2 regions of the Streptomyces afghaniensis genome follow, and region 1 is predicted to be linked to the other one. Evidence: riboswitches for the same ligand, from Rfam matches in the RefSeq annotation. Region 1 holds a riboswitch; the other holds the start of a gene.
What was found. Region 1 has a riboswitch for S-adenosylmethionine ahead of ACH4G3_RS27970 (aminotransferase class V-fold PLP-dependent enzyme). Riboswitches for the same ligand answer to the same signal wherever they lie in the genome.

Region 1 (5,187 bases):
GGAACTCCTGGCCGGGGGCCGGGAGCTGACGCGGCTGCACCGCGTCGACCCGAGGGGCCTGGACACCCGTCTGGCGGACGTGGAGCTGCTCGTCGCCTGCAACCCGTACAACGTGCTGTGCGGCGAACGGGGCGTGGCCCGGGTCTTCGGACCGCAGAAGGGCGCGACGCCCGAGCAGGTCGAGCAGCTGTCGGCCGGACTGGAGAACTGGGCCTTCGTCCTCACCCGCGATGTCGCCGTCCCGGACACCAACCTCCGGTACGGTCCCGGAACCGGAGCCTCCGGCGGGCTGGGTGCCGGCCTCGCCGCCCTCGGCGCCCGGCTCCTGCCCCGCTTCGACGTGCTGCTGGACCACCTCGACCTGGACGCCCGGCTGGCCCGCGCGGACCTGGTCGTCACCGCCGAGGGGGCCCTGGACCACCAGACGCCGCGCGGCAAGGTCCCCGCCGAGGTGGCCCGCCGGGCCAAGCTCTACGGCCGCCCGGTCCTGGCCCTGGCGGGCACGCTCGGCGAGGGCGCGCACGAGGTGCCGGGCGTGGACGCCTGCCACGGCATCCTGCCCGCCCCGATGGAGCTGGCCGAGGCGCTGCTCCGGGCGGGCGAACTGCTCACCGCCGCCACGGAACGCGCCCTGCGGATGATCGTCCTCGGCACCCGGCTACCCCTGGTGTCCGACGTTCAGGCGGAGGTGTCCGGCACGCAACGCCCGTCCTCCGTGCGGTAGTTCCACCGCGCCCCGTCCGTCACGAGCTCCTTCACGGCCCGCACGAACCGCTCCACGTGCTCGTCCGGCGTGCCCGCACCGAAGCTGACCCGGATGGCGTTGAGGGACTTCTCGCCGGGAGCGGCCTCCGGGGAACCGCACTCGCCCTGCGTCTGCGGGTCGCTGCCGAGCAGCGTGCGCACCAGCGGGTGGGCGCAGAACAGCCCGTCCCGCACGCCGATGCCGTACTCGGCGGAGAGCGCGGCGGCGAAGTGCGAGCTGTTCCAGCCCTCGACGACGAAGGAGAGCACACCGACGCGCGGGGCGTCGTCCCCGAACAGGGACAGGAACCGCACCTCGGGCACGTCGGCGAGCCCGTCCCGCACCTTGGCGACCAGGTACTGCTCGCGGGCGACGAGCGTGTCGAAGCCGGCCTCCGTCAGCGCCTTGCAGGCGGAGGCGACGGCGTAGGCGCCGATGACGTTGGGCGATCCGGCCTCGTGACGGGCGGCGCTGTCGTGCCACTCCACGTCCACTCCCCCGTCCGTGCGCCGGGTGACCTTGCGGCTGGCGCCGCCGCCCGCGAGGTACGGCTCGGCCTCGCGCAGCCAGTCGGCCCGCCCGGCCAGCACGCCGGTACCGAAGGGCGCGTACAGCTTGTGCCCGGAGAAGGCGACCCAGTCGACGTCGAGGTCGTCGACGGACACGGGGTGGTGCGGGGCCAGCTGGGCGGCGTCGAGCACGATCCGGGCGCCGTGCGCGTGCGCGGCCGCCGCGAGTTCCCGCACGGGCCACAGCTCGCCGGTGACGTTCGACGCGCCGGTGACGCACACCAGGGCCGGGCCGTGGGGGTCGCGGCCGGCGAGGGCGCGCTCCAGGGTCTCGACGGCCTCGCGGGGGCTGCGCGGGGCGTCGAGGTACGTGACGCGGGCGTCACGCCAGGGCAACAGGGAGGCGTGGTGCTCGGTCTCGAAGACGAAGACCTGGCAGCCGGCGGGGAGCGCGGCGGCGAGGAGGTTCAGGGAGTCGGTGGTGGACCGGGTGAAGACGACCTGGTCACCGTCCCGGCAGTCGAGGAACTCCGCGACGGTCCGGCGGGCGTTCTCGAACAGGTCGGTCGACAGCTGGGACAGGTACCCGGCACCGCGGTGGACACTGCCGTAGTACGGCGCGTAGGCGGCGACATCGTCCCAGACCCGCTGGAGCGCCGGGGCGCTGGCGGCGTAGTCGAGCGCGGCGTAGGTGACCTCGCCCCCGGTCACGAGCGGAACGGTGACGTCCCGGCCCAGCACGGGCAGCGGGGCACAGACGGACGGGGCGGAGGCAAGGGTGGAAACGGACATGGCGGAACTCCCGTGAAGGCAGGTGGAATGCGCCCGCGAGCCGTACGGCTGCAAGCGGGGCGAAGAAGAGGAAGGGTGCGGAGGCGGGGCTCTGCGGCCCTAACGCATTCGCTGATTCACGGAAGACTCCTCGACGACCAGGACCCCTGGTTTCGCGAGGGGTCCGCGCTTGCCACAGACCTCGCTGCCTGCGGCCTGGTCTTCACCCGGGGCACCCCGCCACGGACGGAGGGTTGCCGGACAGTCGGCCGGGGCCTCATGACTGTCACTCATGACCTGGTCAGGAACGTACGCGAAAAGATCGGAGTCCCGCAACCCGAGTCCGGATCGCGGGACACCCGCGCTACGCGTTGCTCGCCGCCACCCACCGCTCCAGGGTCCGCTTGGCGGCCCCGGAGTCGATCGATTCGGCCGCCTTCGCCATGCCGGCGCGGATCTGCTCGGCCAGCGTCCCCGGGCCGGGATCGAGGGCCACCAGCGCCGCCGCCGAGTTCAGCAGGACCGCGTCGCGCACCGGGCCCGTCTCGCCGTCCAGCAGCCGGCGGGCGACCTCCGCGTTGTAGGAGGCGTCCGCGCCGCGCAGGGCCTCCACGGGGACGAGTTCGAGGCCCACGTCGCGCGGGTCGAAGGCCTCCTCGGTCACCTTGCCGTCGCGCACGACCCACACTCTGGACGTGGCGGTGGTGGTCAGTTCGTCGAGGCCGTCGTCCCCGCGGAAGACCAGGGACGAGTGACCGCGCTCGGCGAAGACGCCCGCGACGATCGCTGCCATGCGCGGGTCCGCGACTCCGACCGCCTGGGCACGCACCTTCGCGGGGTTGGTCAGCGGGCCGAGGACGTTGAAGATCGTCCGGATGCCCAACTGGCCGCGCGCGGCGCCCGCGTGGCGCATCGCCGGGTGGAACTTCGCCGCGAAGCAGAAGGTGATCCCGGCCTCCTCGGCGACCCGGGCCACCCGGTGCGTCGGCAGCTCCAGGTTGACGCCGAGCTTCTCCAGCACGTCCGACGCCCCGGACGCCGACGACGCCGCGCGGTTGCCGTGCTTGACGACCTTGGCACCGGTGCCGGCGATGACGATCGCCGACATCGTGGAGATGTTGACGGTCTTGGCCCCGTCGCCGCCCGTGCCGACGATGTCGACGGCCGGGCCCGGCACCTCGATCACGTTCGCGTGCTCGTACATCGCCCGGACGAATCCGGCGATCTCCTCGACAGTCTCGCCCTTGGCCCGCAACGCCACCACGAGTCCGGCGATCTGGGCGTCCGTCGCCTCGCCGCGCATGATCAGGTCCATCGCCCACGCGGTGTCGTCGGCGGTCAGGTCCCGGCGGTCCAGCAGACCGTTCAGCAGCAGGGGCCAGGAGCGGCCCGCCGCGGTGTCGCCTCCAGCGGGGGTCACAGCGCTCATAAGCCGCTCCAGGGTCAGGCGTCCCGCACTACGGGACGAGAGTCTCAACGAGGTCCACCCTATCCAGCCCGGGGCACCGCGAAGGGCCCCGTCCGAACATCGGACGGGGCCCTCTGTGGCGTGGCGAAGCAGTGATCAGTGGTGGCCGTGGCCGCTCGTGATCTCCCGGTACTCCTCGGCGGTCGGCTTCGGGATCTGGGCTCCCTCGCCGTAGTAGGACTCGCTGAGCTTGGCGCGCAGCTTCTCGGAGCCCTTCACCTTGCGCTCGACACCGTTCTCGTCGACCGTCAGGCCGATCTCGACCGGCTCGTACTGCTCGTGCGCCGTGAGCGTGTACATCTGCTCCTGGCTGAGCGGCTCGTGCACCTCGATGAACTCACCGTGCGGCAGGCGCTTGATGATGCCCGACTCGCGGCCGTGCAGCACCTTCTCCTTGTCCCGGCGCTGGAGGCCGAGGCAGATGCGCTTGGTGACGATGAACGCGAGGACCGGCCCGGCGAAGAACCCGATCCGGACGAACCAGGTGACCGCGTTGATCGACAGGTGGAAGTGGGTGGCGACGATGTCGTTGCCACCGCCGATCAGCATGATCATGTAGCCGGTGACCCACGCGACACCGAAGGCGGTGCGCGTCGGGGCGTTGCGCGGCCGGTCCAGGATGTGGTGCTCGCGCTTGTCCCCGGTGACCCACGACTCGATGAACGGGTAGAGGGCGATGATCCCGAGGAACAGGCCGAAGAGGACCAGCGGGATGAACACGCCCAGGACGAGCGTGTGACCCCAGAAGTTGATCTCCCAGCCGGGCATCGCACGGACCAGACCCTCGGCGAAGCCCATGTACCAGTCGGGCTGCGCGCCCGTCGACACCTGGTCGGGCCGGTAGGGGCCCAGCACCCAGATGGGGTTGACGGTCGCGATGCCGGCGAGGGCCGCGATGACACCGAAGACCAGGAAGAAGAAGCCTCCGGCCTTGGCCATGTAGACCGGCAGCAGCGGCATGCCGACGACGTTCTTGTTGGTCCGGCCGGGACCCGCGAACTGCGTGTGCTTGTGGTAGAAGACCAGGATCAGGTGGCCGACCACGAGACCGAGCATGATGCCCGGCAGCAGCAGGATGTGGATCGAGTAGAACCGGGCCACGAAGTCGGTCCCCGGGAACTCCCCGCCGAACAGGAACATCGAGATGTACGTGCCGACGATCGGCACGGACAGGATCGCGCCCTGCGTGAAGCGGACACCGGTGCCGGAGAGCAGGTCGTCCGGGAGCGAGTAGCCGGTGAAACCGGTGAACATGCCCAGGACGAACAGCAGGAAGCCGAACAGCCAGTTGATCTCGCGCGGCTTGCGGAACGCGCCGGTGAAGAAGACGCGCATCATGTGCACGAACATGCCGGCGAGGAAGATGATCGCCGCCCAGTGGTGGATCTGCCGGATGAGCAGACCGCCGCGCACGTCGAAGCTGATGTCCAGCGTCGAGGCGAACGCCTCCGACATCAGCTGCCCCTGGAGCGGGACGTAGCTGCCGTGGTACTCCACCTCGTTCATCGACGGGTGGAAGAACAGCGTCAGGTACACACCCGTCAGGATGATGATGATGAAGCTGTAGAGGCAGATCTCACCCAGCATGAAGGACCAGTGGTCCGGGAAGATCTTGCGCATGTTGGCCTTGGCCAGGGAGTAGATCCCCAGGCGGCCGTCGGCCCAGTCGGCGACCCGCTCTCCGGCGGGCGCCT
Region 2 (5,187 bases), on a different contig from region 1:
CCTAACTCCCCTATTACTGGCCCTTGCACAGATCCACACTTCGCGGACCCGGGTCAGACCTCACCCCCCACGGTTGGGGGCGTGCGCCGGAACGCGTCGACCGCGGCTGAATGTATCTGTCCAACTGCCGTCTGCAACAGGTCAATCGGACGAGAATTCTGGACGCGCAGGATCCGGAATGTGGGGAGAATTCGCCAGACTTCAGGGCAAGTCGGGCCACACAAAGGGAACAAAAGCCGCGAAAGACGCACACACTTTGGCTACATCTTGTCGGGCGCGCGGCAGGAATTAAGGGCTCCCGATCAGGAGATCGGCGCTGCGTTCCCCAACTGTACCGCGCTCAATCACACAGAATTGCCCCCTCCGCTTCTCTCACGGAGGGGGCAATTCGATGAACTCTCAGTGACAGCCGTTACCGAAGGTAATAATCAAGCCGGTCGACCGGTTCAGCCACCCGCGACGGCGGGAATGATCGACACCCCGGCACCGTCCGGCGTCGCCGTCTCCAGCCCCTGCTCGAACCGCACGTCGTCGTCGTTGACGTACACGTTGACGAACCGGCGCAGCTTGCCCTGGTCGTCCAGCACCCGGGCGGCGATCCCGGTGTGGTTCTTCTCCAGATCGGCGATGACCTCGCCGAGGGTCGCCCCCTCGGCGGCGACCTCGGCCTGGCCGCCGGTGTAGGTACGCAGGATGGTGGGGATGCGAACGGTGACGCTCATCGGGATGTGACCTCCGGTTTTGTTTTGCAGCTACGGCTGGGGCGCGCCCTCAGGGGCGCGGGGCTGTGTCGACGTGCGGCTCCGCCGCGTGGCGCGACCAACCCCCACCGGCCCGCAGCGGACAACGATCAGACGAGCCCAGCCTCACGGAACGAATCAAGGTTGGGACGAATGGTCGCAGTGAGCCCGGTCCCGGCCACCGCATCCAGCGTCTTCAGACCATCCCCCGTGTTCAGCACCACGGTCGTCTTCGACGGGTCGAGCACCCCGTCCTCGATCAGCTTCTTCGCCACGCCCACGGTCACCCCACCGGCGGTCTCCGCGAAGATGCCCTCGGTCCGGGCGAGGATCTTGATCGCGTCGACGACCTGCTCGTCGTTGACGTCCTCCACCACACCGCCCGTCCGCCGCGCGATGTCGAGCACGTACGGCCCGTCCGCCGGGTTGCCGATCGCCAGCGACTTGGCGATCGTGTCCGGCTTCTGGGGACGTACGACGTCGTGCCCGGCCTTGAAGGCCGTCGACACCGGTGAGCAGCCCTCGGCCTGCGCGCCGAAGATCTTGTAGGGCTTGTCCTCGACCAGCCCGAGCTTGATCAGCTCCTGCAGGCCCTTGTCGATCTTCGTGAGCTGTGAGCCGGAGGCGATCGGCACCACGATCTGGTCCGGCAGCTGCCAGCCGAGCTGCTCGCAGATCTCGTACGCGAGAGTCTTGGAGCCCTCCGCGTAGTACGGCCGGAGGTTGACGTTGACGAAGCCCCAGCCCTCGCCGGCCGGGTCGCCGATCAGCTCGGAGCAGAAGCGGTTCACGTCGTCGTAGTTGCCCTGGATGCCGACGAGCTCGCCGCCGTAGACCGCGGCCATGACGACCTTGCCCTGCTCCAGGTCGTGCGGGATGAACACGCAGGAGCGGAAGCCGGCGCGGGCCGCCGCGGCACCCACGGCGCCGGCGAGGTTGCCGGTGGAGGAGCAGGACAGCGTGGTGAAGCCGAAGGCGCGGGCGGCCTCCAGGGCCTGGGCGACGACCCGGTCCTTGAAGGAGTGCGTCGGGTTGCCGGAGTCGTCCTTGATGAAGAGCTTGCCCGCCTCGACGCCCAGCTCGCGCGCGAGGTTGTCGGCCTTGACGAGCTGGGTCCAGCCCGGGTTGATGTTCGGCTTGGTCGCCACGTCGGCCGGGACCGGCAGCAGCGGGGCGTAGCGCCAGATGTTCGCGGGTCCCGCTTCGATCCGCTTGCGGAGTTCCTCGGTGTCGTAGGCCGAGAAGTCGTAGGCGATCTCCAGCGGGCCGAAACACTCCTCGCACGCGAAGACCGGGCCGAGGGGTACGCGGTGACCGCACTCGCGGCAGCTCAGGGCGGCGGCGGGGCCGAGGTCTACGGTGGAGTCAGTGGTGCTTGCAACAGTCTGCACAGCCATGTGAGGCGAGGCCCTTTCTCCTCATCTTCCTCACGACGCATCTCGCCGTGAGACGGATTTGGCACCTTCCCGAGCCGGGAGCCTCGCTGAGCGGTCGACAGTGACCTACGAGTATCGGCTGGAGGGTTGCCGGGGCTTCATCGGGCCGTATCCCTCTGCCCCTCTGGATGAGCTGTATTCGGTTGTAAACAACGGTTGACCCCGGACATGCGATGGTCATCCGCGTTGTTCAAGACTGTAACCGACGACCAGGACAGTTGAGATAGTCGTCCGAACCGCGAGATGGGTCACAGTCCGTCCCGCCGAGAGTACGCAGAGGAGCCGCCACGGTGCTGGAAGAAGTCGAGCGCTGGCTGAGCACCCGTTCCTGGTCAGCGACCGATCGTCCGCTCCACCAGATCCTGGCCGCCAAGCAGCGCACGGGCCAGACGGTGAGTGTGGTGCTGCCCGCGCTCAACGAGGAGGAGACGGTCGGTGACATCGCCGCGATCATCCGTCACGACCTGATGCGGCAGGTGCCGCTCGTCGACGAGCTCGTCGTCGTCGACTCGGGGTCGACCGACCGCACGTCGGAGGTGGCCGCCGCCGCGGGCGCGACGGTGGTGCACCGCGACGAGATCATCCCGCGGATCCCCGCCGTGCCCGGCAAGGGCGAGGTGCTGTGGCGCTCCCTGCTCGTCACCGGCGGGGACATCGTCTGCTTCATCGACGCGGACCTGAAGGACTTCTCGTCCGAGTTCGTCTCCGGGATCGTGGGCCCGCTGCTCACCGACCCGGACGTCGCCCTGGTGAAGGGCATGTACGACCGTCCGCTCGGCGGGGCCGCCGGGCAGGGCGGCCGGGTCACGGAGCTGATGGCCCGCCCGCTGCTCAACATGCACTGGCCGCAGCTGGCCGGCTTCGTGCAGCCGCTCGGCGGCGAGTACGCGGCCCGCCGCTCGCTGCTGGAGCAGCTGCCGTTCCCCGTCGGCTACGGCGTCGAGCTTGGCATGCTGGTCGACGCGCTGCACCTGGTGGGCCTCGACGCCCTCGCCCAGGTGGATGTCGGCGTGCGCAAGCACCGGCACCAGGACGGGCAGGCGCTGGGCCGGATGGCCGCCGCGATCTACCGCACGGCCCAGCTGCGGCTGGCCCGCGGGCATCTGATCCGGCCGTCCCTGACGCAGTTCGAGCGGGGCGGCGACGGCTTCGAGCCGCGGACGTACTCCGTGGACACCGAGGAGCGTCCGCCGATGGTGGAGATCGCCGAGTACCAGGCGCGGAGAGCGGCCTGACCGGGGTCGTTTTCGGCCGGGTGGGGCAGGGCCGTACGTTTGAGCGTTTCCGGGCCGGGCTAGGTTGAGGCGTATGGCTTCGACGTACGGTGCTGCACAGGTGCTGGTCGCCTCCAACCGCGGTCCGGTCTCGTACACGGTGGGCGAGGACGGTTCGCTGAACGCCAAGCGCGGCGGCGGCGGGCTGGTCTCGGGCCTGTCCGCGATCGGCTCGGACGCGGACGCGCTGTGGGTGTGCTCGGCGCTGTCCGACGGCGACCGCGAGGCGGTCCGGCGGGGCGTCGGCGAGGACGGCGTGCGGATGCTGGACATCCCGGCCGACGTGCACGCGGACGCGTACAACGGCATCGCCAACTCCGTGCTGTGGTTCGTGCACCACATGATCTACCAGACGCCGCTGGAGCCGGTCTTCGACGACGCGTTCCGGCGCCAGTGGACGTCGTACGAGACCTACAACCGGGCGTTCGCCGAGGCGCTGGCCGAGGAGGCGGCGCAGGGCGCGGCGGTGGTGGTGCAGGACTACCACCTGACGCTGGTGCCGGGCATGCTCCGCGAGCTGCGGCCGGACCTCAGGATCGGCCACTTCTCGCACACGCCGTGGGCGCCGCCCGAGTACTTCAGGATGCTGCCGGACGACGTGGCCGGGCAGGTGCTGCGCGGCATGCTGGGCGCGGACCGGCTGGGCTTCCTCACGCAGCGCTGGGCGGACGCGTTCACCGCATGCGCCGAGCAGTTCGCCGGCGGGCTCGGCGGCACTCGGATCGGCGTGCACGGACTGGGGGCCGACGCGGACTTCCTGCGCAAGCGGTCGCACGAGCAGGACGTCGAGGAGCGGATGGCCGCGCTCCGGGAGGAGATCGGCGAGGGCCGCCGCACCATCGTCCGGGTCGACCGCACGGAGCTGTCGAAGAACATCGTGCGCGGCCTGCTGGCCTACCGCCGGCTGCTTCAGACCCACGCCGAGTGGCGCGAGCGCGTGGTGCACGTGGCCTTCGCGTATCCCTCGCGGCAGGACCTCGCGGTCTACCGGGACTACACGGCGGAGGTGCGGCGGGTCTCGGAGGAGATCAACGCCGAGTACGGGACGCCGGGGTGGACCCCGGTCCTCCTCAACCTCAAGGACGACTTCGCCCGCTCCCTGGCCGCGTACCGGCTGGCCGACGTGGCGCTCGTCAACCCCATCCGGGACGGCATGAACCTCGTCGCCAAGGAGGTCCCGGTCGTCTCCGACGCGGGCTGCGCGCTGGTGCTGTCCCGGGAGGCCGGGGCGTTCGAGGAGCTGGGCGAGGACGCGATCGTGGTGAACCCGTACGACGTGACGGGGACGGCGACGGCCCTCCACGAGGCGCTGTCGATGCGCCCGGAGGAGCGCGCCGAGCGCAGCAAGCGGCTGGCCGCGGCGGCGACCGCGCTGCCTCCGGCGCAGTGGTTCCTGGACCAGCTCGACGCGTTGAGGGGCTGAGCGGCGGATGAGCGGCACCACACCGGCGGCGCAGCCGCTGCCCCCTCCCACGACGAAGGCGGGCCAGGAGGGTCTGGACGCCCTCCTCGCACGCCCCGGCCAGGCGCTGATCGGCCTCGACTTCGACGGGACGCTCGCGCCGATCGTCGCCGACCCCGAGAAGGCCCGGGCCCACCCGGACGCCGTGCCCGCGCTGGCCGCGCTCGCGCCGAAGGTGGCCGCCGTGGCGGTGATCACCGGCCGGCCGGCCGAGGTCGCGGTGCGCAACGGCGGCTTCGCGGACGTGCCGGGCCTGGAGCACCTCGTGGTCCTCG

Region 2: it holds a riboswitch for S-adenosylmethionine, as region 1 does, so the genes downstream of both, thrC (threonine synthase) here and ACH4G3_RS27970 (aminotransferase class V-fold PLP-dependent enzyme) in region 1, are expected to answer to the same signal.

What each region holds. Positions count from the first base shown of each region.
Region 1 is NZ_JBIRGJ010000007.1:476,064-481,250, forward strand. It holds gene ACH4G3_RS27965 (glycerate kinase family protein) at 1-724, shown strand, start outside; gene ACH4G3_RS27970 (aminotransferase class V-fold PLP-dependent enzyme) at 679-2,046, opposite strand; SAM riboswitch class IV at 2,207-2,323, opposite strand; gene trpD (anthranilate phosphoribosyltransferase) at 2,390-3,454, opposite strand; gene qcrB (cytochrome bc1 complex cytochrome b subunit) at 3,590-5,187, opposite strand, start outside.
Region 2 is NZ_JBIRGJ010000008.1:490,162-495,348, forward strand. It holds gene ACH4G3_RS31110 (ubiquitin-like small modifier protein 1) at 447-722, opposite strand; gene thrC (threonine synthase) at 851-2,137, opposite strand; SAM riboswitch class I at 2,156-2,311, opposite strand; gene ACH4G3_RS31120 (glucosyl-3-phosphoglycerate synthase) at 2,467-3,411, shown strand; gene ACH4G3_RS31125 (alpha,alpha-trehalose-phosphate synthase (UDP-forming)) at 3,485-4,873, shown strand; gene otsB (trehalose-phosphatase) at 4,881-5,187, shown strand, end outside.